3 regions of the Streptomyces sp. NPDC102451 genome follow, and region 3 is predicted to be linked to each of the others. Evidence: riboswitches for the same ligand, from Rfam matches in the RefSeq annotation. Region 3 holds a riboswitch; each other region holds the start of a gene.
What was found. A riboswitch is a leader RNA that binds a small molecule or an ion and turns the genes downstream of it on or off. The one in region 3 is predicted to bind thiamine pyrophosphate.
Positions count from the first base shown of each region.

Region 1: another riboswitch for thiamine pyrophosphate. It lies ahead of thiO (glycine oxidase ThiO); the one in region 3 lies ahead of thiC (phosphomethylpyrimidine synthase ThiC).
Region 2: another riboswitch for thiamine pyrophosphate. It lies ahead of ACIRD8_RS20635 (thiamine ABC transporter substrate binding subunit); the one in region 3 lies ahead of thiC (phosphomethylpyrimidine synthase ThiC).

Region 1 is NZ_JBIWKD010000001.1:571,491-577,986, reverse strand. Features, by position in the region: gene ACIRD8_RS02775 (hypothetical protein) at 1-644, opposite strand, end outside; gene metF (methylenetetrahydrofolate reductase [NAD(P)H]) at 695-1,612, opposite strand; gene thiE (thiamine phosphate synthase) at 1,789-2,439, opposite strand; gene ACIRD8_RS02760 (Rv2175c family DNA-binding protein) at 2,586-2,951, opposite strand; gene ACIRD8_RS02755 (NAD(P)/FAD-dependent oxidoreductase) at 3,014-4,252, opposite strand; gene ACIRD8_RS02750 (hypothetical protein) at 4,281-4,622, opposite strand; TPP riboswitch at 4,674-4,786, shown strand; gene thiO (glycine oxidase ThiO) at 4,784-5,995, shown strand; gene thiS (sulfur carrier protein ThiS) at 5,992-6,222, shown strand; gene ACIRD8_RS02735 (thiazole synthase) at 6,225-6,496, shown strand, end outside.
Region 2 is NZ_JBIWKD010000008.1:197,983-204,478, reverse strand. Features, by position in the region: gene ACIRD8_RS20640 (ABC transporter permease) at 1-707, opposite strand, end outside; gene ACIRD8_RS20635 (thiamine ABC transporter substrate binding subunit) at 755-1,849, opposite strand; TPP riboswitch at 1,923-2,039, opposite strand; gene rlmN (23S rRNA (adenine(2503)-C(2))-methyltransferase RlmN) at 2,118-3,224, opposite strand; gene ACIRD8_RS20625 (hypothetical protein) at 3,397-3,765, opposite strand; gene ACIRD8_RS20620 (phosphatidate cytidylyltransferase) at 4,124-5,212, opposite strand; gene frr (ribosome recycling factor) at 5,212-5,769, opposite strand; gene pyrH (UMP kinase) at 5,885-6,496, opposite strand, start outside.
Region 3 is NZ_JBIWKD010000009.1:46,117-52,612, forward strand. Features, by position in the region: gene ACIRD8_RS21275 (DUF805 domain-containing protein) at 131-487, opposite strand; gene thiC (phosphomethylpyrimidine synthase ThiC) at 846-2,648, opposite strand; TPP riboswitch at 2,641-2,774, opposite strand; gene ACIRD8_RS21285 (YibE/F family protein) at 2,846-4,201, shown strand; gene ACIRD8_RS21290 (SsgA family sporulation/cell division regulator) at 4,265-4,702, opposite strand; gene ACIRD8_RS21295 (IclR family transcriptional regulator) at 4,804-5,571, opposite strand; gene ACIRD8_RS21300 (DUF5326 family protein) at 5,867-6,076, opposite strand; gene ACIRD8_RS21305 (cupin domain-containing protein) at 6,239-6,496, opposite strand, start outside.

The DNA.
Region 1 (6,496 bases), on a different contig from region 3:
GCGGCATAGCCCGCCTGGCCCGTGCCGTAGTCGTACTGGCCCACGTAGGTGCCCTGGTCCTGGTACGTCTCCTGGCCCTGGTAGCCCTGGCCGCCGTACGGGTCCTGGGGGGCCGGCTGACCGTAGCCGTTGTACGGGTCGTAGCCGGCGTACTGGGGCTGGGGTTCGCCGTGCTGGTCCTGCCGGTCGTCGCGGCCCGCCGGGACGGGGTCGGTGTAGATGCCGTACTGCCCGGTGTCGTCCGGCAGCGGCTCCGGTTCGTAGACCGCCGAGGGGGCGGCGGTCTCCGCCTGCTGCTGGTCCCCCTCGTACTCCACGCCGGAGACCTCGAGTGTGGGCTTGCGGCTCTCAGGGCCGCCCGCCCCGCGCCGGCGGCGGCTCTCACCGGGGCTGCCGCCTATGGCCCAGCCCGTCGAGAAGCCGCGCCGGAAGGAGAGCGTCACATACGTCTGGCCCGTCGCGAAGGCCACCGCTCCGACGGCGATCACCAGCACGGAGGGGATCAGAACGCCCAGGACCACACCGAGGAAGCCGGCGAAGGCGAGCAGCCGCCAGCGCAGGCGTGCCTTGTACTGCAGCAGCACCTCGCCCAGCAGCCACAGCGCCACTATGCCGAATGCGATGTAGAGGACCGTCCAGCCCACGCCCGCCCCCTCCTACGGCCACCGCCCCGGTTGGTGGCGGGTACGGCCGGTCAGGACTGCTTGTGCAGTCCGAGATTCTCGTAGATCTCGAGTGTCGCCGTCGAGTTGTTGAGCGTGATGAAGTGCAGCCCCGGGACACCCTCGGAGAGCAGTTTCGCGCAGAACTCCGTGGCGAACTCGATGCCAATGGAGCGTACAGCGGCTGGGTCGTCCTTCGCGGCGAGGATGCGTTCTTTCAGTGAGGAAGGCAGGGACGCGTTGCTGAGCTGCGCGAATCTCTCCAGCTGCTTGACGCTGGTGAGCGGCATCACCTCGGGAATGACCGGGGTGTCACAACCCGCAGCGACCACACGGTCACGCATCTGCAGATAGCTCTCCGGGTGGAAGAACATCTGGGTGATCGCATAGTCGGCACCGGCGCGGCACTTGTCCACGAAATGACCGATGTCGGAGTCCCAGTCGGTGGATCGCGGATGCATTTCGGGAAAAGCCGCGACGCCGACGCAGAAATCACCGGCTTCCTTGATCAGCCGGACGAGGTCCGCCGCGTACCGCACACCCTTCGGGTGTTCGATCCACTCGCCCATCGGGTCGCCGGGCGGGTCGCCGCGCACCGCGAGGATGTTGCGGATCCCGGCGTCGGCGTACTGCCCGACCATGTTGCGCAGCTCGGCCACCGAGTGGTCGACGGCGGTGAGGTGGGCGACCGGGGTGAGCGTGGAGTCCGCCGCGATCTGCTGGGTCGCCCGGACGGTCCCGGCGCGGGTCGAACCGCCCGCCCCGTACGTCACGGAGACGAAGCTCGGTCCCACCGCCTCGACCCGGCGCAGGGCGTTCCAGAGGTTCCGTTCGCCCTTCTCGGTCTTGGGCGCCCAGAACTCGAACGAGAACGACGTCTCGCCGGTCGCGAGCAGCTCACGCACCGTACGCGCGTGATCTGTCCTGGTGGAAGGTGTGCCAAGGGCCATAATGGGAGGTTAACCAGGGCCCGGCGGTACCCCAACCAGAGAGGGGGAATTGCCCGGAATGAGGTAGGTTTTGTCCACCCCTCGGACACCCTGCCGGACGCTCCCTCGGACACCCTGCCGGACGCCCCGTCGGTCGCTCCCCCGGGCGCCTTCCCGGACCGGCCCCGGATCTCGGCTCAGAGGGCGCGGGCCCGGATCCGCTCCGCGAGCGAGGCGGCCGCCCGGCCCGGATCCGCCGCCTCGGTGATCGCCCGTACGACCACGACCCGGCGGGCTCCGGCGTCCAGCACCTCGTCCAGATTGCCCGCGTCGATCCCGCCGATGGCGAACCACGGGCGCGTGGGGGCGAGCGAGGCGGCGTAGCGCACGAGGCCGAGGCCCGGGGCGTGCCGGCCGGGCTTGGTCGGGGTGGGCCAGCAGGGGCCCGTGCAGAAGTAGTCGACGCCCGCCTCTGCGACGGCGGCGTCGACCTCGGCCTCGGCGTGGGTGGAGCGGCCGATCACCACGTCGCCGCCCAGGACGGCGCGGGCGGCGGGAACCGGCAGGTCGCCCTGTCCGAGGTGGAGCACGTCGGAGCCGATGGCGTGGGCGACGTCGGCCCGGTCGTTCACGGCGAGGAGCGCGCCGTGGCGCTTGCAGGCGTCGGCGAACACCGCGAGGTGTTCGAGCTCCTCGGCCGCCTCCATGCCCTTGTCCCGCAGCTGCACGATGTCCACGCCGCCGGCCAGCACGGCGTCGAGGAACTCGGGGAGGTCGCCCTGCCGCTTGCGGGCGTCCGTGCAGAGGTAGAGCCGGGCTCCGGAGAGCCGGTCGCGAGGCGTGGACATGAAGATTTCCCCCGTCGGTACGTCGTTGGATCACTGCTGCGGCGGCTGCGCGCCCGTACGTCGGTGGATCGCCGCGCCGGCCGCCCGGTAACGGCGGAGTGCGGGCCGTGTGTGCCACGGCCCGCACCCCACTCACGGTCGTCCGGTCAGACGGCGAGCGCCTGGGCCCGGCGCTTCACCTCCGTACCGCGATTCTCGCTCAGGGCCTGCGCGGGGGTGCCGGGCAGGGTCGGGTCGGGGGTGAAGAGCCAGTCCAGCATCTCTTCGTCGTTGTAGCCGTCGTCCCTCAGGAGCGTCAGGGTCCCTGCGAGACCCTTGACCACCTTGTCGCCGTCGATGAAGGCGGCAGGCACCTGGAGCGTCCGGTTCTCACCACGGCGTACGGCGATGAGCTGGCCTTCCTTGACCAGCTGCCGTACGCGCGTCACCTCGACATCGAGCATTTCCGCGATGTCGGGAAGGTGGAGCCAGGCGGGGACGAGAGCATCGATCTTTACGTCAATCTCGGTCACAAGGACAAGCGTGCCATCCCGGACCGACAGTCGGTACCCGGGCCGCCCGTACGAGGCCGTGGCTACCCCTGGAGCACCGTCGATTTCAGCGGTACGGACGAGTCGGCGGCCCGCACCGGATCGATCCGCGCCCCCGCCTCGACGAGCTTGCGCCCCTGCGCCAGGTCCCGCGGCCGGCTCACGGCCAGCACGGCGACGAGGACGCCCTGCCGCAGCCAGCAGACCGTCCAGGACGGGTCCGCCGGGTCGCCCCGCCACAGCAGCGTGTCGGCGCCCGCGTGGTGGCCGGCGTACTGCACGAAGCGGCCGAACTGCTCGGACCAGAAGTAGGGCACCGGGTCGTACGTCCTGACCGCACCGTCCGCGAGGGCGGCGGCGACCGTCCGGGGCCCCTGCAGGGCGTTGTCCCAGTGGTGGACCAGGAGCCGCTCCCCGTAGCGGGCGGACGGGAAGGACGCGCAGTCGCCCACCGCGTGGACATCGGGCAGCGAGGTGCGCAGCGAGCTGTCCGCGGTGACCGAGCCGTCCGGGCCGAGCGCGATGCCCGAGTCCTCGAGCCACCCGGTGGCGGGCCGGGCGCCGATGCCGACGACCACCGCTCCGGCGGGGATCACACGGCCGTCCGCCAGGTGGACGGCGCCCTGCTCGACGCGCGCGACCCGGGCGCCGGTGAGGAGTTCGGCTCCGCTCTCGGCGTACCAGGCGGCCATCGGCTCGGCGACCTCGGCGGGCATGGTGCCCGCGAGGGGACGGTCGGCGGCCTCCACGACGGTGACCGCGCAGCCGGCCGCGCGGGCGGCGGTGGCGAACTCCGCGCCGATCCAGCCCGCTCCGACGACGACCACGTCGTGCTGCCGCTCCAGGACGGGCCGCAGCCGTGCGGCGTCGTCGAGGGTGCGCAGCAGATGGACTCCGGGCACGCCCTCGGAGCCGGGCAGCCCGACGGGCTCGGCGCCGGTGGCGAGGACCAGCACGTCGTAGGCGACGGGCCCCTCCGGGGTGTCCAGTTCGTGCGCCCCGGCACGCAGACCGGACACGTCGAGCCCCAGGCGCAGCGTGATGTCCAGGGCCTCGAAGTCGACGTCGAAGGCGGAGTCCTCCGCCTTGCCGAGCAGGACCGCCTTGGACAGGGGCGGCCTGTCGTACGGCTGGTGCGGTTCGGCGCCGATCAGGGTGACGGGGTCCGTGAAGCCCTGTTCGCGCAGGGCCACGGCCGTCTGCACCCCGGCCATGCCGGCGCCCACGATCACGACTCCGTGCGGCCGCCGTCCCACTGCCGGGTCCTGTGTCTGCTCGCTCACCCGTCCACCCTAGTCACCTGACGCATCGTCAGCTCACGAGCTCCTCAACCACGCTCGTCCCGCTGCCCTCCTGGGACTCCCACGCCCATGTCTCGTCCAGCCGCACCCGTCCGTCCAGGAGCTCGGTGACCGTGGAGGCGCAGTGGCCCGAGGAGGTCGTCCCGTCCTGCTTGAGCTGGACGTATCTGAAGTCGAGGGTGTCCCCCTCCCGGGTGCCGACGAGGTGCCCGCGGACGACGTCGCCGCCCGCGTACTCGGCCCAGATCCGGCCGTCCTGCTCGTGGTACGTGAAGCGGGTCCGGGTCCCGACCTGGCCGGGGGCCTGGTCGGCGACCGGCGAGAGGACGAGTCCGTCGAGTGAACGGGCCACGGGTACCGCTCCCTTACTGGCCGTGCGGGGTGGGGTCTAGGCTGGCCACCGTAAGGCACTCGCGGGAGTCCGGACGCACCGGGCTGAGAGGGAGGCTGACCGGCCTCCGACCGTACGAACCTGATCCGGGTCATGCCGGCGAAGGGAGGGGCTGGACGCCCATGCGCATCTCCGCGGACATCTCCGCAGACAGTTCCGACGTCCTGGTCGTCGGAGGCGGCATCATCGGTCTGGTGACCGCCTGGCGGTCGGCCCAGCACGGCCTGCGCACCACGCTGGCCGATCCGGAACCGGGCGGCGGCGCCGCCCGGGTCGCGGCCGGGATGCTCGCCGCCGTCACCGAACTCCACTACGGCGAGCAGACGCTGCTCGGTCTCAACGTGGCCTCCGCGGCACGCTATCCGGCGTTCGTGGCCGAGCTGGAGGAGGCGAGCGGGCAGGGGACCGGCTTCCGCGCCTGCGGCACCCTCTCCGTCGCGCTGGACTCCGACGACCGGGCGCACCTGCGGGAGCTGCACGCCCTGCAGCAGCGTTCCGGGCTGGAGTCCGAGTGGCTCACCGGCCGCGAGTGCCGCCGCCTGGAGCCGATGCTCGCCCCGGGCGTGCGCGGCGGTCTGCGGGTCGACGGCGACCACCAGGTGGATCCCAGGCGGCTGGCCTCGGCCCTGGTCATCGCGTGCGAGCGGGCGGGGGTGGCGTTCCGCCGCGCCTGGGTCCAGCGGCTCTCCGTCACGGGCGGCCGGGCGACGGGCGCGGTCCTGGCGGACGGTACGGAGCTCGCCGCCGGCCAGGTGGTGCTCGCCGGGGGCAGCCTCAGCGGCCGGCTCGAGGGCGTGCCCGAGGCGGTCGTGCCGCCCGTACGCCCGGTCAAGGGCCAGGTGCTGCGGCTGACGGTGCCGCCCGCGTACGCCCCCTTCCTCAGCAGGACGGTGCGGGCCGTGGTGCGCGGCAGCCAGGTCTATCTGGTCCCGCGTGCCGACGGTGAGCTGGTGGTCGGTGCGACCACCGAGGAGCTGGGCTGGGACACCACGGTGACCGCGGGCGGGGTGTACGAGCTGCTGCGGGACGCCCATGAGCTGATGCCGGGCATCACGGAGCTGCCGCTGACCGAGACCCGGGCCGGTCTGCGGCCCGCCTCGCCGGACAACGCGCCGCTGCTGGGCCCCACGGCGCTGCCCGGACTGCACCTCGCCACCGGGCACCACCGCAACGGGGTGCTGCTGACCCCCGTCACCGGCGACGTGATGGCCCATGTGCTGACCACCGGCGAGCTGCCCGAGCCGGCCCGGCCCTTCGCGCCGGACCGCTTCACCGCCGCGTCCCCGTCCTCCCCCGAAGACACCGCCCCCGCGCCGCAGGAGCAGCCCGTATGACACAGCCCGTGCCCGCCGATCACCCCGTCCGCGTCTCCGTCAACGGGGAACACCGCTCCCTTCCCTCCGGCACCGCCCTGGACACCCTGGTCGCACAGCTGACCACGGCTCCCTCGGGTGTCGCCGCCGCGGTCAACGAGGCCGTCGTCCCACGCGGCCAGTGGCCGGCCACCGCGCTCGCCGACGGCGACCGCGTCGAGATCCTCACCGCGGTCCAGGGAGGCTGACCATGTCCGACGACCTCTTCACGCTCGGTCCCACCGCGTTCTCGTCACGGCTGATCATGGGGACGGGCGGAGCACCCAGCCTGGACGTGCTGGAGCGCTCCCTGATCGCCTCGGGCACCGAACTGACCACCGTGGCGATGCGCCGGCTCGACCCGACGGTGCAGGGCTCGGTGCTCTCCGTCCTGGAACGCCTCTCCATCCAGGTCCTGCCGAACACCGCGGGCTGTTTCACCGCGGGTGAGGCCGTGCTGACCGCCCGGCTGGCCAGGGAGGC
Region 2 (6,496 bases), on a different contig from region 3:
AACTGCACCAGGGTCAGCACGGCGGCCGTCGGCAGGTCGAGCAGCTGCGCGGTCTGCCGGTAGATCTCCACCTCCAGCGTGGAGTAGGCGGGACCGCCGAGGATCTGGACGACCCCGAAGGAAGTGAAGGTGAAGAGGAAGACCATCAGCGCCGCGGCGGCGACGGCCGGGGCCAGCGCGGGCAGGGTCACACGCCGCCAGGCGGCGAGGCGGCCGGCCCCGAGCACCCGGGCGGCCTCCTCCTGACGGGGGTCGAGCTGGGACCACAGGCCGCCGACGGTCCGTACGACGACCGCGTAGTTGAAGAAGACATGAGCGAGCAGGATCGCCCACACCGTGGTGTCGAGCCGGATCCCCCAGAGCTCGTCGAGGAACCCGCCGCGCCCCAGCAGCGCCAGGAACGCCGTACCCACCACGACGGTCGGCAGGACGAACGGCACGGTCACGACGGCCCGCAGCAGCTGCTTGCCGGGGAAGTCGAAGCGTGCGAAGACATAGGCGCCGGGCAGCGCGATCAGCAGGGTGAGCACGGTCGAGGCGAGGGCCTGCCAGGTGGTGAACCAGAGGACGTCGAGGATGTCCGGCCGGCTCAGCACCGTGCCGATCCGGCCGAACTGCCAGTAGCCGTCCGCCTTCAGCCCCCGGCCGACGATCGCGACGACCGGGTAGGCGAAGAACAGCGCGAAGAACGCGACGGGCACGGCCATGAGGCCGAGCCGCACCGCGTTCCCCCGGCGCGGAGGCCTCGCGGCGGCTACTTCACGACGAGCGAGGACCACGACTGGACCCACTGCTCACGGTTCTTGGCGATCTTCTCCGGCGCCACGGTCGCCGGCTTGTCGACGACCGCGCCGAACTTCGTGAAGAGCTCCGGCAGTTCCGCGTCCTTCACCACCGGGTTCACGAACATGTTCAGCGGCATGTCCTCCTGGAACTGCTTGCTGATCAGGAAGTCCAGCAGAGCCTTGCCGCCGGCCTCGTTCTTCGCGCCGTCCAGCAGGCCGGCGAACTCGATCTGCCGGAAGCAGGTGCCGGTGGCGACACCGGTCGGGGCCTCCTTCGGCTGCGGATCGGCGTACAGCACCTCGACGGGCGGGCTGGAGGCGTACGAGACGACGAGCGGCCGGTCGGCGTTGGCCTTCTTGCCGCCCGCGGAGCCGGAGAACTCCTCGTTGTAGGCCTGCTCCCACCCGTCGACGACCTTGACGCCGTTGCTCTTCAGCTTCTTCCAGTAGTCCTGGTAGCCGGTCTCGCCCTGGGTGGCGACGGTGCCGAGGAGGAAGCCGAGGCCGGGCGACGAGGTCGCGGCGTTCTCCGTGACGAGGAGGTTCTTGTACGCGGGCTTCAGCAGGTCGTCGAAGGTCTTCGGCGGGGCGAGCTTCTTGTCGGCGAAGTACTTCTTGTCGTAGTTGACGCAGATGTCACCGGTGTCGACGGGCGTGACCCGGTGCTTGTCCTTGTCGAGCTGGGTGTCGGCCGCGACCCGGTCCAGGCCCTTCGCCTCGTACGGCGTGAACAGGCCGTTGTCGAGGGCGCGGGAGAGCAGGGTGTTGTCGGCGCCGAAGAACACGTCGCCGCGCGGGGAGCCCTTGGTCAGGATCTCCTGGTTGAGCGCCGCTCCGGCGTCACCGCTCTTGAGGACCTTGACCTTGTAGCCGGTCTGCTTCGTGAACGCCTTGAGGACGGCGTCCGAGGCGTTGAACGAGTCGTGGCTGACGAGCGTGACGGTCTTGGAGCCGGCCCCCGAGTCGCCGGATGCCTTGCCGTCGGAGCCGCCGCAGCCCGCGAGCGCGGTGACGCCCAGCGCGGCGGCGAGCGCCGTCGCCGCGTACTTCGTCGTCGTGTTCATGATGAATTCCTCCTGGAGGTGACCAGGAAGAGACGCGGCCCTGCCCGCTCGGTGAGCGGGCAGGGCGCAACAGCTTGAGTAAGGTCCGAACTTCCTACCCGGAATGACCCGGGCGAGGTTCAGAGGGTCTGCGGCCGACCTGTCCTCGGTGCCGCACTCTCAGCGCTGTGGCGCTCCCCTGTCGGAATATGAAGTTGATTTCCCGGCCAGGCTACACCGGCCGGATCACGCCGGACCGGCCGGATCACGCCCGTACGCCGGGACCCTCTCAGCGCTCGGAGGCCGCCAGCTGCCCGCAGGCCCCGTCGATCTCCTGGCCACGGGTGTCCCGGACGGTGACCGGCACGCCGTGGGCGGCGATCGCCTCGACGAAGGCCTTCTCGTCCTCGGGCCGCGAGGCGGTCCACTTGGAGCCCGGGGTCGGGTTCAACGGGATGAGGTTGACGTGCACCCGCTTGCCCTTGAGCAGCCGGCCGAGCCGGTCGCCCCGCCAGGCCTGGTCGTTGATGTCGCGGATGAGCGCGTACTCGATGGAGATGCGGCGGCCCGACTTCTCCGCGTACTCCCACGCGGCGTCCAGGACCTCACGGACCTTCCAGCGGGTGTTCACGGGCACGAGCGTGTCGCGCAGCTCGTCGTCCGGGGCGTGCAGCGACACCGCGAGGCGGCACTTGAAGCCCTCGTCGGCGAAGCGCAGCATCGCCGGCACCAGGCCGACCGTGGACACGGTGATCCCGCGCTGAGAGAGCCCCAGGCCGTCCGGCTCGGGGTCCGTCAGCCGGCGGATCGCCCCGACCACGCGCTTGTAGTTGGCCAGCGGCTCGCCCATGCCCATGAAGACGATGTTGGACAGCCGCGCGGGCCCGCCCGGGACCTCCCCGTCGCGCAGGGCCCGCATGCCGTCCACGATCTGGTGCACGATCTCGGCGGTCGACAGATTGCGGTCGAGCCCCGCCTGACCGGTGGCGCAGAACGGGCAGTTCATCCCGCAGCCCGCCTGGGACGAGATGCACATGGTCACCCGGTCCGGGTACCGCATGAGGACGGACTCTACGAGCGTGCCGTCGTGCAGCTTCCAGAGCGTCTTGCGGGTGGTGTCGTCGTCACAGCTGATGTGGCGCATCACCGACATCAGGTCGGGGAACATCGCCTCGGCGAGCTTCTCCCGCGACGCGGACGGGATGTTGGTCCACTCCGCCGGGTCGTGCGCGTACCGCGTGAAGTAGTGCTGCGACAGCTGCTTGGCACGGAAGGGCTTCTCGCCGGTCGCGGCGACTGCTTCCTTGCGCTCGTCGGGGGTGAGGTCGGCGAGGTGCCGCGGCGGCCGCTTGGCTCCACGGGGCGCGACGAAAGTGAGTTCTCCGGGCTTAGGCATGGTTCATCCAGTGTCGCAGACACGCCGCGGTCCTCAGGTCCGCCGAGGGACCGGGCGGCACGCAGGGGGGCGCGACCCCGGCGTCGTCCGTGGTCGGCAGGCCTCCGCACGGCCCGGCCGCGCGGGAACCGTGACCGAGACCACGGTGGCCGCCCCGCGCGGCGTACCCCTGTCAGCCGTGGTTCTGCAGGGCGGACCTCATGTGCCGGTGGCGCTCCAGGGCGCGGCGGCGCATCCAGAGGACCCAGACGCAGAACACGGCCACGCCGACCGCGAAGACCAGCGGGACGACCGGGGAGCCGGTGACGATTCCGAGCGCGAGCACGCCCGCCGCGATCAGGCCCATGCCGGCCAGCCAGTACGGCAGCCAGCGGCCGCCCCGCTCCATCTTTCCCAGCTGCTCGGCGACCAGTTTCTGCATGGTCGCCCGCTTCTCGGGATCGCTCGGCACCTCGCCGTGCCGGATCTGGCGGTTGAGCTCGGCGATCCCCCGGGGGCCGACACCGGCCGCTCGACCGACCCTGCGGCGCTGAGCGGCCACGATGCCGATGGGCGACGGCGGTGAAGATCGCTGTCTGGATCACCCACCAGCCGACTTGCCCGTCCCTGCGTAACAGTGCGTTGCCTCCCAGCCCCACGACGAAGATCAGCACCGCTTGCGCGGTGAGACTTCGGTCCAGCCAGAGTTTCCACGCGCGCACGGCCACCAGCCTCCTCGGAGTGACGGGGTATGTCTGCCCCTCCCGGGTACCCCGCCGGGGCCGGCCCACGGCCCCGGCCCGAAAGCGGTCACCCGGGCCGTGGCTCCGCCCCTCCGGCACGCGAGGGGGCCCGCCGTCCGGGTGTGGACGGCGGGCCCCCTCGGTGAAACCGCGCGACGCGCGAAGTCTCCGGCCGGCTCAGCCGGATCCCACGAACAGCACCAGCAGCAGCCATACGACCGGGGCGCTCGGCAGCAGCGAGTCGAGCCGGTCCATGATGCCGCCGTGGCCGGGCAGCAGCGTGCCCATGTCCTTGATCCCCAGGTCCCGCTTGATCATGGACTCGCCGAGGTCCCCCAGCGTGGCGCTGGCGGCGACGGCGAGGCCCATCAGCAGGCCCTGCCACCAGCTCCCGTCGTCGATCAGGAACTCCATGCACAGGGCGCCGGCCACCATCGCGAAGCCGACGGCTCCGAAGAGACCCTCGCGGGTCTTCCCGGGGCTGATGCGGGGTGCCAGCTTGTGCGTACCGAAGCGCCAGCCGACGGCGTACGCCCCGGTGTCGCTGACCACGGTCAGCAGGAGGAAGGTCAGCACCCGCCAGGCGCCGTCGTCCGCGGTGAGCATCATCGCGACGAACGTCGCCAGGAACGGCACGTAGAACACGGCGAAGACACCCGCCGTGACGTCCTTGAGGTAGCCCTCGGGGGGCTCCGTCATCCGCCACACGAGCACCGCGAGGGCCGTGAGCGCCATGGCGACCCAGGCACCCTCCGCCTCCCGCACGTAACCGGCGACCACCATCGCGGCACCGCCGACGGCGAGCGGGACGAGGGGGGCGTTGATGCCCTTGCGCTCCTTGAGGCGGGAGGTGAGCTCCCAGAGGCCGACCACCACCGCCAGCACGACCACGCCGACGAAGACGGCCTTCACGATGAACAGGGAACCGACGACGAGGGCACCGAGACCGACACCGACCCCTATGGCGGCGCGCAGGTCACGCCCCGCGCGCTTCTTGGGCGGCGGCGGGGACGGCAGCGGGGTGGACATGGGCTCCTGCGGCTTCTCGTCACGGAACAGGGGGCCGCTGACGCGCGCGGCGTCCCCGTTCCGGTCATCGCGGTCGTCAGCGTCTCTACCTGCGTCGGGAACGTCCGGCACGATGGGCATGGGCCGAGTCTGCTGGGCGCCGTGCACATCGTATGCAGGACCCGCCGGAGCGCCCCCCATCTCGGGCGCGCCCCAGTGACCGGCTCCCTGCGGGGCGCCCCAGGAAGAGTCGTTCATCAGACTTCGAGCAGCTCGGCTTCCTTGTGCTTGAGCAGCTCGTCCACCTGCGCGACGTACTTCGCGGTGGTGTCGTCGAGCTCCTTCTCGGCGCGGCGGACCTCGTCCTCGCCGGACTCCTTGTCCTTGACGAGCTTGTCGAGGGACTCCTTGGCCTTGCGGCGGATGGAGCGGATCGAGATCTTGGAGTCCTCGGCCTTGGTCTTGGCGACCTTGATGTACTCCTTGCGGCGGTCCTGCGTGAGCTCGGGGAACGTCACGCGGATGATGTTGCCGTCGTTGCTCGGGTTGACGCCGAGGTCGGAGTCGCGGATCGCCTGCTCGATGTTGCGCAGTGCGGTCTTGTCGAACGGGGTCACCACGGCCATCCGCGGCTCGGGAACCGAGAACGAGGCGAGCTGGTTGATCGGGGTCAGCGCGCCGTAGTAGTCGGCGACGATCTTGTTGAACATCGCCGGGTGCGCACGGCCGGTACGGATCGCGGCGAAGTCCTCTTTCGCGACCACGACGGCCTTCTCCATCTTCTCCTCGGCCTCGAGGAGGATTTCTTCGATCACCACGTGCTCCTGCGTGTCTTGAGCGGACCCTGCATCGTCGGGTCCTGCGGATCCTGCGTCGCGTCCTCACCTGCACGGTGTCCGACCGGCAGGCCGTTGTCCATCTTCTGGGCCGTCAGGCCCGGGTGCTCCGGTCGCTCACCAGCGTGCCGATCTTCTCACCCTTCACGGCGCGGGCGATATTGCCCTCCGTGGTCAGCTCGAAGACGAGGATCGGGAGCTGGTTGTCACGGCAGAGCGTGATGGCGGTGGCGTCGGCGATCTTGAGGTCTCGGGAGATCACCTCGCCGTACTCCAAGGCGTCGAACTTCACCGCGTCGGGGTTGGTCTTCGGGTCGGAGTCGTAGACCCCGTCCACGCCGTTCTTCCCCATCAGCAGCGCCTCGGCGTCGATCTCCAGGGCGCGCTGGGCAGCGGTCGTGTCGGTGGAGAAGTACGGCATGCCCATACCGGCACCGAAGATCACGACGCGCCCCTTCTCCAGGTGCCGCACGGCACGGAGCGGGATGTACGGCTCCGCGACCTGGCCCATGGTGATGGCGGTCTGGACGCGCGAGTCGATGCCTTCCTTCTCCAGGAAGTCCTGCAGCGCCAGGCAGTTCATGACGGTGCCGAGCATGCCCATGTAGTCGGACCGCGCCCGGTCCATCCCGCGCTGCTGGAGCTCGGCGCCACGGAAGAAGTTGCCGCCGCCGATGACGACCGCGATCTCCGCTCCGTCGCGTAC
Region 3 (6,496 bases):
TTGAGGCCGGCGCCCTGAGGCCCCTGAGCCCGGCACCGTTGACCCCCGCGCCCCGAGGCCCGAAACGGCAGAGGCCGGAGCGGGCAACCTGCCGCTCCGGCCTCTGCCGGCGTCACACCCCGCGAGGAGTTCAGATCCCCTGGGGAGCCAGCTTCGGGTTCGCGCCGTACTCGTTCGCCTCGTGCGCACCCTCGAGGCACAGGAAGACGAGCAGGATGATGCCGCCCACGAGCGGGACGAACGCGATCAGGATCCACCAGCCGGAGCGGCCGGTGTCGTGCAGTCGGCGCACGGCGACGGCGAGCGACGGGATCAAGACCGCGAGCAGGTAGATGTAGTAGGGGACCTGCGAGTCGATGGCGAGGCCGATCGCGCCCAGGACCACCGCGGCTATGAAGTTGAAGAGCGCGAACATCCAGTACTCCTTGCGGCGCGCACGCCCGCTGAAGCCCGCGTAGTTCTTGAGTACAGCCAGGTACCAGTTCACTGCGTTTCCCTCCCCTGGCGCCCCCGTCGGAGGCGCACACCATTTCGGCCAAGCACAGCGGAAGGTAAAGCACAGATAAGGAGATGGTCAACAGGGTTCGGGCCCCGGCGGAAACGTACATCTACCTGCAGCACGGCCGTGTCCATACCGTCGCCGAAACTCCCGCGAAGGCAGCACAGGAGGGTGCTGACCGGCCCGAACCAGACGTTGTCGGCGCTCTTCATGCTCTATCAGCACAATCTGACGACCGGACAAACAGCCCCGCACCAGGCCGGATCCAGGACGACACCGGCCCCGTGGTGCGGCGTCGACCGCGGTGGAGGCCCCACCCGGGAGCGCCCCCACCGCGGTCGGCCCGTCAGTCCGCCAGAGGCAGGTACACGCGGTTGCCGCTCGCCGCGAACTCCCTGGACTTCTCAGCCATCCCCGCCGCGATCTCGGCCTGTTCGTCCCCGTGCTCCCGGCGGATGTCGTGGGAGATCTTCATCGAGCAGAACTTGGGCCCGCACATCGAGCAGAAGTGCGCCGTCTTCGCCGGCTCGGCCGGCAGCGTCTCGTCGTGGAACTCCCGCGCGGTGTCGGGGTCGAGTGCCAGGTTGAACTGGTCCTCCCAGCGGAACTCGAACCGGGCGTCCGACAGGGCGTCGTCCCACTCCTGCGCCCCCGGGTGCCCCTTGGCGAGGTCCGCCGCATGAGCCGCGATCTTGTACGTGATGACACCGGTCTTCACGTCGTCACGGTTGGGCAGCCCCAGGTGCTCCTTGGGCGTGACGTAACAGAGCATCGCCGTCCCCCACCAGGCGATCATCGCGGCGCCGATGCCCGAGGTGATGTGGTCGTACGCGGGCGCGACATCCGTGGTGAGGGGGCCCAGCGTGTAGAACGGCGCCTCCTCGCAGATCTCCTGCTGGAGGTCGATGTTCTCCTTGATCTTGTGCATCGGGACATGCCCCGGGCCCTCGATCATCGTCTGCACGCCGAACCGCTTGGCGACGGTGTTGAGCTCGCCGAGAGTCCTGAGTTCGGCGAACTGCGCCTCGTCGTTGGCGTCGGCGATGGAGCCGGGGCGCAGCCCGTCACCGAGCGAGTACGTCACGTCGTACGCCGCGAGGATCTCGCAGAGGTCCTCGAAGTGCTCGTACAGGAACGACTCCTTGTGGTGCGCCAGGCACCAGGCCGCCATGATCGACCCGCCGCGCGAGACGATGCCGGTCTTGCGACGGGCCGTCAGCGGGACGTACGGCAGCCGGACCCCGGCGTGCACCGTCATGTAGTCGACGCCCTGTTCGGCCTGCTCGATGACCGTGTCCTTGTAGATCTCCCACGTCAGCTCCTCCGCACGGCCGTCGACCTTCTCGAGGGCCTGGTAGAGGGGGACGGTGCCGATCGGCACGGGGGAGTTGCGCAGGACCCACTCGCGGGTGGTGTGGATGTTGCGGCCGGTGGAGAGGTCCATGACCGTGTCGGCGCCCCACTTGGTGGCCCACGTCATCTTGTCCACCTCCTCCTCGATGGACGAGGTGACCGCGGAGTTGCCGATGTTGGCGTTGACCTTCACCAGGAAGCGCTTACCGATGATCATCGGCTCGATCTCCGGGTGGTTGACGTTGGCCGGCAGGACCGCCCGGCCCGCGGCGATCTCCTCACGCACGACCTCGGGTCCGACGTTCTCCCGGATCGCGACGTACTCCATCTCCGGGGTGATCTCCCCCCGGCGGGCGTACGCGAGCTGTGTGACGGGCCTTCCGTCACGGCTTCGGCGGGGCTGCCGCGGGCGTCCGGGGAAGACCGCGTCGAGGTTGCGCAGGCCGCCCCTCGGGCTGGTGTGCTTGAGACCGTCGTCCTCGGGGCGCGCGGGGCGGCCCGCGTACTCCTCGGTGTCCCCGCGGGCGATGATCCAGTTCTCCCGGAGCGGGGCGAGCCCTCGGCGTACGTCGGTGTCGGTGGTGGGATCGGTGTACGGCCCGGACGTGTCGTACAGCGTCACGTCCTTGCCGTTGGTGAGGTGCACCTGACGGACCGACACCCGGAGATCCGGGCGTGAGCCCTGGACGTACCCCTTGTGCCAGCCGATGGACTTCCCGGCCTCGTCGTTCTTCGCATCCTGCGCATTTCGCGCATTCTGCGTCGAGGCAGGCGTGCGTGCGTCCGCTGTGGTCATGAGACCTACTCCCTACGCCGGCATTACCCGGTAACAGGTTCGGCGGTCGGCGCAGCGTGTCCCGTACAGATGTACGGAGGTCAGCGCCCTCTCAGCCCGGTGCTCCGAGCTCCCGCGTGTACAGATGTGCCTCCACGCTAGCCTCCGTTCTGGCGTGCTGGCCAGAGGGCCTTCCCGGTTCTTGGGATGATCGGCGGGTGACGTCCCCCGGAAGCGCCCCCGAACCCCATGGCCCCGCATCAGGCAGCACGCAGAGTCATGCGCCCGGCCACACCCACAGCCACGGGCCGGCCGCGCCCGTGTCGAAGCATCTGCGCAAGGTCATCGCGGCCGTGGTGATCCCCTTCGCCACCGCGGTCCTGGTCGGCCTCGTCGCGTTCTGGCCCGGCGGCGCCCCCGCCCACGAGCGCACGGGTGTCGGCTTCGACCGGCAGACCCAGGACGGGCAGGTCACCAAGGTCGTGTCGGTCGACTGCGCGGACGTCAACGCCTCCCAGGTGCCGGCGACCGGCGACACCTCCACCCCGTCGGGGCGGGAGGCCGTCAACGAGCAGTCGGGGCAGTGCAAGAAGGCCACCGTCGAAGTGACCACCGGCGAGGACAAGGGCCGTACGTTCGTCGAGGTCGTCCAGCCGGATGCCCCGCGGCAACTGCACGAGGGACAAGGGGTGGTCGTGGCGTACGCACCCGACGCACCCCGGGACCTGCAGTACTCGGTGACCGATGTGGACCGCTCGTTCCCGATGGCGCTGCTCGCCGGGATCTTCGCCCTCGCGGTGGTCGTGGTGGGCCGGCTGCGCGGACTGATGGCGCTGATCGCTCTCGCCGTCTCCTTCGCCGTACTGACCCTGTTCATCCTGCCCGCGATCCTGCAGGGATCGAATCCCCTGGTCGTGGCGGTGATCGGGGCCAGCGCCATCATGCTGATCGCCCTCTACACCTGCCACGGACTGACGGCCCGCACCTCCGTGGCCGTCATCGGCACGCTCATCTCGCTGCTGCTGATCGGGTTGCTGGGCTCCCTCTTCATCGGCTGGGCGAGCCTGTCCGGGAACACGGACGACAACACCGGCCTGATCCACGGGCTGTACCCGGACATCGACATGAGCGGCCTGCTGCTCGCCGGTGTGATCATCGGTTCGCTCGGTGTGCTCGACGATGTGACCGTGACCCAGACGTCGGCGGTCTGGGAGCTGCACCAGGCCGACCCGACCATGGGCGTACGCCGGCTCTACAGGGCGGGTATCCGGATCGGGCGGGACCACATCGCCTCGGTCGTCAACACCCTCGTGCTCGCCTACGCGGGCGCGGCACTTCCCCTGCTGCTGCTGTTCTCGATCGCGCAGAGCAGCGTGGGCACGGTGGCCAACAGCGAGCTGGTCGCCGAGGAGATCGTCCGCACCCTGGTCGGATCCATCGGGCTGGTCGCCTCGGTGCCGGTGACGACGGTGCTCGCGGCCCTGGTGGTCTCCGCGGACCGCACGGGGCTCGGCGCGGAAGCCGGAGCTCCTGCACCCGCACGGACCGGGAGGGGTCGACGCCGCAAGACGTGAGCCGGAGCACCGGACGCATGGTCCCGGGCCCCCGGCGATCGGTGTTCAGCCGGATCCGCCTGCTCAGCCGGCGTTCTGTTCCTTGGCGAGGATGCGGCCCAGCGCCTCTTCCAGATTGCCGTCGAAGTCACCCAGCGTGTGCTCCTGCCCCAGTGGCACCAGCTTGTCCGTCCGGTCGAGAAAGGCCACTAGAGGTGCGGTGCCGGCCCGGAAGAGCGCGCGGTCCGCGCCGACCTGCAGCCGGATGTGTACATCCGACAGCCCTTCTGGCTCCGTCGGGCCGATGTGCACGTCACCGTCGCCACTGGGACTGTTGAGGCCGTCGAGCAGCAGCTCACGGCCGAATGCCCAGGTGACGGGGGCGTCACCCGGCAGGTGGAAGGTCATCCGGATCGCATACGGATCACTGACCTCGTACCGGAGCTCCACCGGAATACGGAAGGAGAGCTCCTCGGAGACGAGGAAGCTCATCATGACCTCTGCTTGAACCGACTCGCGCATCGTTCAACCCCGCAGTAGATGAAACTGGCCAGGAATGATCCCCCATGGCCCTATTGACGCCATCGTGATGCACGCGATAGCAGATCACAAGGAGTGATTTTTCAGATACTGATAGAGAACACGAACGAGCGCAAGAGAGTGGTCACTTCGCAGCGTAGTTGTTCGACTGCGGGGAGCAACCGTTCCTCTTGGTGCAGCGGGAGGGATACAGCCATGGCCGCCACGGCGGAACCGACAGTGATCGGAATGGCCGCGCAGACCGTCCCCAAGGCGTACTCCTGCCGTTCGACGACGGGTTCCGTACGTTTCATCGCCCGCAGCCGGTTCAGCAGGGCCTGACGGTCCCTCACGGAGTAACGCGTCAGCGGACGGACGGGGTGCCGGTCCAGATGATCCTCGCGCGCACGCTCGTCGAGCTGCCCGAGGAGACACTGCCCGAGGGCGTGCGCATGGCCCGTCTCGCGGAAGGACGCCCACTCGTGCACCGCGGGAACCGCAGGAGTGTCCGCGACGGCGACCATCTCGATCTCGCCATCCTTGTACAGGGCGCAGTACACGGGGGCGCCGATGACGTCCGCCCAGTGGGCGAGCGATTCGACGATCACACCGGGACGCGGTGTCGCGGGGCCTCCGCCCAGGCGTTCGGCCGCGGCTCCGAACAGGAAGACGCCGTTCTCCCGGCGGAGATATCCCTCGTGGGTCAGGGTCCGCAACAGGTGGTAGGCGGTGGGAAGGGGGAGTCCGGCCTCCCGGGCGAGCTGCTTGGCCGGTGCCCCGTCCCGATGGGTGCCCACAGCCTCCATAAGTCTCAACGCCCGCTGAACCGAACCGATCAACGTCGGGACAGCGGTGCTCGATGCCGTGGTCACAGGTCACCCCCAGGCATGGTGACGGGCTTTCAGCCCTCCCGCGGGGGCCGCCCCCACGGGCCCGCCGCGAGCCTGGGGTCCGGAGACCGGACGGTCGCACAAACCACTGGGCAGGATGGTGACGGACCGTCATTTCCCAGCTGGCGGCAGCGGTACGCCACTGTATCGGCACGTTCTGTCACGAGTGAGGTTTCGACCGCGACTTAGCTCAGCTGGGCTAATCGCCGAACCCGTGGCCCGTCACGCGGCCCACGGCCACCACATGACCGCACGTCCGCACATCCACCCGCGGTTCCTACCAGTCGCTGCGCTCGGACGAGGACATGAACTTCCGTACGACGAAGATCAGGCCGCCCACGAGGACCACGAAGACCAGCGCCTTGAACAGCAGTCCGATGACGAACCCGACCACACTGGCGATCAGGCCGCCGAACACGACGATCGCGATGAGCGGCACCGCGACCCACTTCACCCACCAGGGCATCCCCGCGAAAATCTCCCGCACCGCCATCGCCGTTACCTCGTCTCTGTGAGTTCCTGCTTCGATGCTAGAGGCGTGGGGTGGCCGGCGGGGCCCCGGGAGCCCTTGAAGTCCCCTGAGCGATCCCCTAGGGAACACCGGGACCAGCGGGGAGCCCGGAACCGGTGGAAACCCTGGGAGGGCCGGTCAGCCCTCGGGCGGGGAGAAGACCACCATCACCCTGAGGTCCTCGGTGATGTGGTGGAACTTGTGGGCCGCCCCCGCCGGTACGTACACGACGCTCCCCCGGCCGACCTGTGTGGTCTCCGTGCCGACCGTGATCGAGGCGCGGCCGCTCACGACGAAGTACACCTCGTCCTGCCGGTGCGGCTGCTGCGGGTCGAGCGCGCCGGCGTCCAGTGCGTACAGGCCGACGGACATGTTGCGTTCCCGGATGAACTGCAG